Regions from separate parts of the Caldicellulosiruptor bescii DSM 6725 genome, predicted to be linked through region 1. Evidence: riboswitches for the same ligand, from Rfam matches in the RefSeq annotation. Region 1 holds a riboswitch; the other holds the start of a gene.
The links. A riboswitch is a leader RNA that binds a small molecule or an ion and turns the genes downstream of it on or off. The one in region 1 is predicted to bind cyclic di-AMP.

Region 1 (4,069 bases):
AGGAAGAAAGCTTTACAATTGGAGTAAATCCAGAAAAGCTGAAAAAAACCTTGCTTTTTCTTGTTTCGCTCATAACAGGAATAGCGGTTTCTGTCTCAGGACCAATCAGCTTTGTTGGGCTAATTGTCCCCCACATGCTCAGACTTATTGTTGGAAGCGATTATAGAAGGCTGATACCTGCTTCAATTTTAAGTGGTGGAATATTTTTGATTGTGTGTGATACAATTGCAAGAGTATTGTTTTCACCGGTTGAAGTAAAGGTTGGGATTATAACCTCTTTAGTGGGGGTACCATACTTTCTGTACCTTCTGAAAAAGCATGAAAATGAGGTGAGTGTATAGAATAATGCCTCTTTTTGTTGAGAACCTTAAATGCGGCTACTCTTATCCCATTGTTGAGGTAGACGGAAGGCTTAAGTTCGAAGAAGGGAAAGTCTATGGATTTGTTGGACCAAACGGAAGTGGTAAAAGTACACTGATAAAGGCTTTAGCAGGACTTGTCAAAATTTTTGAAGGAAAAATCTATTTTGATAATATGCAGCTTAGCCAACTTTCTGATATAGAAAGGGCTAAGCATATCTCGTATATGCCACAACATGTATTTTCAAACTTTCCTTTTACAGTCCTTGATGTTGTTATGATGGGGAGATTTCCTTATGAAAAGAGTAAATTTTTAAACAGCAAAGAAAGTAGAACAATTGCAGAGAAGAAAATAAAACAGGTTGAACTTTCCAGTAAAAAATTTTCGAGCATATTAAGGATATCAGGTGGTGAGAGGCAAAGAACTTCTTTTGCTCGTGTACTTGCTCAGGATACTAAAGTTTTACTTTTGGACGAGCCGAACTCAAATTTAGACATCTCTCATCAGGAAAAGATACTTAGGCTTGTAAGAGAAGAAGCGTTTTCTGGGAAGATAGTCATAATGGCAATTCATAATCTGAAGATGGCAGCAAAAGTGTGTGATAGCATCATTATGATGAAAGATGGCAGAGTTGTGGATATTGGAAGACCTGATGAGGTTTTAACTCAGGAGAATATAAGAAAAGTATATGAAGTTGATGCAGTTGTTTACAAAAATCCTTTCGGTATATTTGACATAGAGCTTATCCAGACAGACGTTCCAAAAACTTTTCATGTACATGTTGTATCAGGAGGTGGAAGTGCACAGCTTCTTTATAAGATGCTAATTGAAATGGGATGCAGGGTGACAACAGGTGTTCTTTCCACAAACGATACAGACTTTGAAACAGCTCAACTTTTTTCCATCTATACAGTTTTTACAAAACCTTTTATGCCAATTGGAGAAAAAGAGTACATCGAAAACATTCAGCTTATCAAGAAAGCAGACCTGTGTGTGCTGTGCAACATTCCATTTGGTGTTCAAAACTTAAAAAACTTAGAGGCACTTAAATTTGCTAATCATCTTTGTATAATTGAAGAAGAGGATATTTCAAAACGTGATTTCACAGGTGGTTTGGCAACTAAACTTTACAATTGCTTGAGGGAAAAAGCGTTAGTTTTTTCAAGCATTGAGAGCTTGCAAGATTATATCTTAAAAGAGACAAACGATAAAATGTCAAGGGGTGATTTAAAATGAATCCACACAAGGCATGGTGGATAGATACAAACTTTGAAACTGTAAAGAAAAACTTGGAAGCAAGAAACTTTGAATGTTTTGTTATCGAGAAAAAAGAAGATGTTGTGCCTCTTTTAGAAAAGCTCATTTCAAAAGGCAGTGTGGTATCTTGTGGCGGGTCGATGACACTTTTTGAGTGTGGTGTGATAGATTTTCTGAGAAATGGCAATTACAACTTTTTGGACAGATACAAAGAAGGTATAACACCTGAGGAGCTTGGTGAGATTTACAGAAAATCTTTCTGGGCTGACTACTATCTTATGTCAACAAACGCAATAACACTTGACGGAAAACTCATAAACATAGATGGAAATGGCAACAGACTTGCAGCGCTTCTTTTTGGTCCTAAAAATGTAATAGTGATTGCCGGTAAGAACAAGCTTGTTTTAAACGAAGAGCAAGGTTTGCTGAGGGTAAGGAACATAGCATCTCCTATGAACTCAAAAAGACTTTCTCGAAACACACCATGTACTCAGGATGGAAAATGCCATGATTGTTTAAGTTTTGAGTGCATCTGCAGCCATATTGTTGTAACAAGAAGATCTCCTGCAAAAGGAAGAATCAAGGTTGTGCTTGTCAAAGAAGACATGGGTTTTTAAAGATGGTGTTGTAATATTTTAGAAATATTTGTGTAACAATTCTGTAAAAAAGGGTTGACAGAATAAAGTTACTTGTAATAAAATAATACCATCAAAATAATAAACTTCATAGGCTGAATGTCTGAGCAAATTGTAAAAATTGCTCAGACAGCGGGAGAACCAAAGTAATTCAGGGGTGAATCGGCAAAAAAGAATTTGCCGTAGGGATAGCCTTCTTGTCCCGAACCCGTCAGCTAATCCCGTAAGCCTCAAGAAGGGAGTTTTTGTATGAATCTAAAAAGTTTAATAGCTATAATTCTTGGAATTTTTTTGATGTTTTTTTCTGCAAAGGTCTTTGCCCAGTCAGCCCAGGCAAAATCTACAATAAATATAAGAAGCGCACCTTCAACAAGTAGTAAGATTTTAGGAGTTTTCCCCAAAGGGTTTAAAGCCCAAGTTTTGTCAAATGCAGGTGGATGGGTAAAGATTTCGTATGATGGAATTGTTGGGTATGTAAAGTCTGATTACATAACTATTACAAATGAAAAAAGGAGTGCAGTTTCAAATACTTCAAGGGCAAGTGTTGCAAAAACGGCTGCTAAAGCTGCGCAAGCTACAGTTTTAAAAGACAATGCGCGCTTAAGAAGTGATATGTCAACCACATCAAAGGTGCTAAAGACATTAAAAAATGGTAGCAAGGTGTATGTCCTGTCAAGAGAACAAAATGGCTGGGTGAAGGTAAAGACGCTTGATGGCACAGTAGGATATATGGCTTATTACCTTTTGAAGATGCCATCGCAGCTTGTATCAAAAACAGTGTCACGTGGTGGGTTTGAAAGAAGTCAAGCAGAAACTTTTACAAATCTTAGCTTGGCACAGAGAATTTTGGAGTTTGCTCAAAGATTTCGTGGTATAAGATACTCATACGGTGGAACATCGCCATCAACTGGTTTTGACTGTTCAGGATTTGTTCAGTTTGTGTTCAAAAACTTTGGAATAAATTTAGAAAGAACAGCAGCTGACATGGCAAAAACAAATGGTGTGAGAGTTTCATATAGTGAAATTAAACCGGGAGATTTGCTTTTCTTTGACACAGATGGCGGGAAAAATTATATAAATCATGTTGGCATATATTTAGGCGGTGGCAAGTTCATTCATGCATCAAGTGCAAGGGGACGTGTAACAGAAACTGACCTAAATTCATATTATGGAAGATTTTTTATGATGGCAAAAAGAGTCATAAGATGAAAGTAAAAAGGGGCTTTTTCCTGAAAATCAGAAAGGAAGAAGCCCCTTTCAAGTTTAAAAGTGCTTTTTACTTTTTTATCAAAGGCAAAATCAGGTTTTTGACATCTTCCTCGTTTTCAATGGTAGCGTCAACTTTCTTGAGCTGCCAAACCTCATTATGAGAAATTTCTTCGCCCGGTGCAACAAGGTAAAGTGGACTTAAAGTTTCCATCTCAAGCATGAAATCGGTTGTATATGTTTCGTAAGAACATCCAAAGTCAGGGTACTCTGCACCGTCTATGTGTTTGTATTGTTTTATAAACAAGTTTCCATCGTTTAAATAACAAGCCCATCCATCCAAATTTGGATATCCAATCTTAAACGGTGGCTTGCAGTTTTTGTCCTGTTTTAGAATAATAAAATCCTCTCCCCACAAGACTCTGTGGTCGTTAAGTTTTGTGTATGGCCACATGACCAGAGAATAGCTTGGCAAAAGTCCAGTATCAATCTTTGGAATTGGCATGACCTCAACTCCACCAGGTGCCATTACAGAAAGCGCCCAAATTGCGAACTTAACTTCAAAAAGACCATTGTTCTTGATTTTATACGTTACATAAGCTTCTGGTTCG
Region 2 (4,069 bases), 360 kb from region 1:
TTATTTACAGGAATTCCACAAGAGGAGGAATACAGGAATGCTTGAAAGCTTAAAAGAGATTGTTTGCAAATACAATCTTTATCTTCCAAAATTTGGTCTTGTCACATGGACATCTGGTAATGTCTCAGCACGCGACCCTGAGACAAACCTTGTTGTTATAAAACCCTCTGGTGTGATGTATGATGATTTGACACCTGACAAAATGGTTGTTGTTGACATGGACGGAAATGTTGTTGAAGGAGATTTAAAGCCGTCAACAGATACACTAACTCATCTTTATGTATACAAACACATGCCGCACATAAATGCTGTTGTTCATACACATTCAAACTATGCAACAGCGTTTGCAGCCTTGGGTCAGCCAATAAAGGTGTATTTGACAGCAATTGCTGATGAGTTCGGCTGTGAGATTCCGTGCGGACCGTATGCTCAGATTGGTGGTGAGGACATAGGCAAGGTGATAGTTGAGTATATAGGAGAAAGTCCGGCAATTCTTCTTCAGAACCATGGAGTTTTTACGATAGGCAAGACAGTTGATGAGGCTGTAAAAGCGGCTGTTATGGTAGAAGATGTGGCAAAAACAGTGTTTATTGCAAAGATGATGGGCGAGCCTATCGAGATTCCGCTTGATGAGGTAAAAAGAGCTCATGAGAGGTACATGACAAAATATGGGCAAAAATAAAAAATTACTTTTCCCCCAGCACAAGAAAGGGTTGTTAATACAACATAAGGCTGCCGTTTTCATGTGGCAGCCTTGCTTGTCTTTTACAGTCCAAATATTCTGGTTACAACCTCTTTTAGCTCTTCATCACTTATTGATGTATTTCTTCCATTTTCATATTGACTGTCTACCCACTCTTTGACCTTCTGAACCCTTGGGTCTTTTTTGTCAACCTGAATGTCAATGCCGCTATCTTTGAAATACCTATTTATCCAGATTACAATTCCTGCAATGCCTGAGTATGCATCTATAATCACCTTAGGAGGCTTCCCCAGAATCTTTCCTGTATCAAATATATTGTAAATCTCCTCATCTTTCATAAGTCCATCTGCATGAATTCCAGCCCGTGTTGCGTTAAAGTTCTCACCAACAAAAGGCGTCATTGGAGGAATTTCATACCCGATTTCTTTTTTGAAATACTCAGCAATCTCAGATATTACAGCAACATTCATGCCATCTGCGCTGCCTCTTATCTGAATGTATTCCATCACCATTGCCTCTAATGGGGTGTTACCCGTGCGCTCACCTATTCCCAAAAGTGATGTGTTTACCATTGAAGCACCGTACAGCCATGCCATTGTTGAGTTTATGACTGCCTTGTAAAAATCGTTGTGACCGTGCCACTCAAGCCACTCAGATGGCACTTCACCATAGTTGACAATACCATAGATTATTTGAGGCACACTTCTTGGGAGAGCCACACCCGGTATTGGTGATCCAAGCCCCAGCGTGTCACAGGCTCTGATTTTCACAGGCATATTTGCCTCTTTTGAAAGTTTCATAAGCTCATTAATAAACGGCAAGACAAATCCGTAAAAATCAGCTCTTGTGATGTCTTCAAAATGGCAGCGTGGTATGATTCCTGCCTCTAAAGCTGCCGACACAATTTCTAAGTATTGCTTCATTGCTTGACTTCTTGTCATCTTTAATTTTTTGAAGATATGATAGTCAGAACATGAAACCAAAATTCCTGTTTCCTTGATACCAAGGTTCTTTACAATCTCAAAATCCTCTTTTTTTGCCCGAATCCAAGCGGTGACTTTTGGAAAATCATAACCTTTTTCTAAACACTTTAAAACTGCTTCTTTATCCTGTTTTGAGTACACAAAAAACTCTGTGTGAAGAATAACGCCACTCCCATTGTCAAGTTCATGTAAGTAGTCATAAATTCTACAAATTTGATCAACAGTGTACGGTGAGCGTGATTGCTGGCCGTCTCTGAAAGTTGTGTCTGTGATGTAAAGCCGCTCAGGAACATTCATTGGCACAATTCTGTGGTTGAAAACAAGCCTTGGTACCTCATTGTAAGGATAGATGTTCCTGAAAAGATTTGGCTCTTCAACATCCCTGAACTGATACTCAATCTCAAGAATGTGAGTCTTTTGATTAAATTTTACATTCATAAAAAACAAACCTCCCTTTCAAAGCTTCGGGGGTTAGCTGACGGGTTCGGGCAGAAAGGGACGTTTGCCCTACAAGGCAAAAATGCCTTGATTCACCCCAAAAAATGGGTCCCCCCTATCCTGTGCTTTTTACACAGGAATTCAGCTTTTTTGATATTGTGATAACATTATGATACCAAAGAAAAAGAGAACTATCAAGAGATTCAAATTAATATCCTCAAATAGGTATGCAGAATATTTACCACAGCGAAAAAATGTGCGAAAATACTAAGGAGAAGGTTATAAAAAGAATTGAGGTTACCTCTATCCTGACATGAATATAATTAAAAAGTGTAATATACCATTCAAAAGAAACATTCATAAACTACCAGGATGGGAGGGTAGCCTACTATGAATATTTATATCTCATATCACGAAATAACAATCTGCTCAAAAAAGCTAAAGAATTAATTCGAAAAGTAACAGACCGCGAATAACAAAAACGTATCAGAAACTGCTAAAATATTAGGTGTATCAAGAGCTACTATAAGAAGAGCAATTTACGGTCCTCTTGAGGATAAATCCAGAAAGCCTAAAACTTGTCCAAGAAAACTTTCTTCTGAACTTGAAAATCTCATTATTGAGGAATCTAAATGAACTGGTATGAAAATACAGACGTCTTTCACTTTATTTGTTCAGAAAATATGGGGTTAAAATAAGCGAAAACACAATAAAGTCTATTCTCAAAAGAAATGCTGTTACCTAAGAAAAACAAGGAAGACAAAAAAGAGAAATTGGCTTTATGTTTATATCCTTGGTTGCTTTGTGACTAAGAACACATAGTGTGAGAACCCTAATAAAAATCCGATTGGATAATGGAGAAGAATTTTGTTGAGGAAGTGAAAGAAAGTTAAAGGAAGTAGTATAAGATTCTGTCACTTTTGGGAGTAGAATTAAACCCTATTGTAACAAAAGCAAAAAACTTAATGGGTATAATTGAAAATTCACATCGAGCAGATGACGAATATTTTTTAATGATTCATGCTGAGAGATGCAAAAACAAGGAAGAATTTATTCAGAGAGCTCAAACGTGGCAGGATACGTGGAACTTTTTTAGACTTCATAATGGTAAAGGAATGAGTGGGAAGACACCATTTGAAAAATTCATAGATTCGAAGTCTTTGGTCTCCTCTCATTTTTTTCAGTATTCTGCGTTACTTCTCAAAGAGATTCTGAAAAAAAATGAGTACTTTTTATTATCATTTCTGTAATAAATAATGTGGCAAATGTGTCTTCACTGAGTGTGATTTTAAATTAAAAAAATTTCAGTCTATATTACTTTTGTTGGAAATTGAACCAAAGTAGAGTAAATAATTTTTATAGGAGAATATCAGAAAGAGAGAAGTGGCAAGGCACTAACAATTAAATAAAAAATGTTATTGGGTGTTTATCGCTTTATATTATAATTTTTACTAATAAGTCGGTTTTATGCTTACACAGAATAATTTGAACTTTCTCAAAATAACACTATTATCCTGTAAATATATAGTTGACAGAAAAAAAATAAGAGTTATACTTGAGAAGAGATATATGAGTTATTATTTTTTGTTATTCAAGAGATATATGAAAGTATTTAAGTAAACATTAAAGTGAGAGGAGATTAGAAATAAAATGGTTACATTTACAAAATCTAAAGAATATGATGGTACTCCAATAGAAGGATTTATCTACGTTAATGGTATGGAGAATATTGGTGCCAATCTGCTCGATAGTGCAGCATATGGGCGTGCATTTACAATTATTCCATTAATAGTTGGGAAAATATATGAATGTGAATTTTATGAGTGGAACTACAGTGGACAAGCAGTTCATATTGGTGTCGGAATTAAAAACGAAAGTACAACAACTCCTGCATCAATTACAATTCTTAAAAAAGATGTACGAACAGGTAGTGGTTGCGGACCTA

Region 2: linked by a shared signal. The riboswitch ahead of ATHE_RS11210 (beta/alpha barrel domain-containing protein) and the one ahead of ATHE_RS09495 (C40 family peptidase) in region 1 are both predicted to bind cyclic di-AMP.

What each region holds. Positions count from the first base shown of each region.
Region 1 covers NC_012034.1:2,000,277-2,004,345, reverse strand. Annotated here, with positions in the region: gene ATHE_RS09510 (FecCD family ABC transporter permease) at 1-341, shown strand, start outside; gene ATHE_RS09505 (ABC transporter ATP-binding protein) at 346-1,596, shown strand; gene ATHE_RS09500 (lactate utilization protein) at 1,593-2,234, shown strand; cyclic di-AMP (ydaO/yuaA leader) riboswitch at 2,336-2,497, shown strand; gene ATHE_RS09495 (C40 family peptidase) at 2,502-3,461, shown strand; gene ATHE_RS09490 (hypothetical protein) at 3,529-4,069, opposite strand, start outside.
Region 2 covers NC_012034.1:2,357,055-2,361,123, reverse strand. Annotated here, with positions in the region: gene ATHE_RS11220 (GntR family transcriptional regulator) at 1-53, shown strand, start outside; gene ATHE_RS11215 (L-ribulose-5-phosphate 4-epimerase) at 38-682, shown strand; gene ATHE_RS11210 (beta/alpha barrel domain-containing protein) at 766-2,124, opposite strand; cyclic di-AMP (ydaO/yuaA leader) riboswitch at 2,131-2,281, opposite strand; partial or broken gene ATHE_RS11205 (IS481 family transposase) at 2,515-3,381, shown strand; gene ATHE_RS11200 (hypothetical protein) at 3,775-4,069, shown strand, end outside.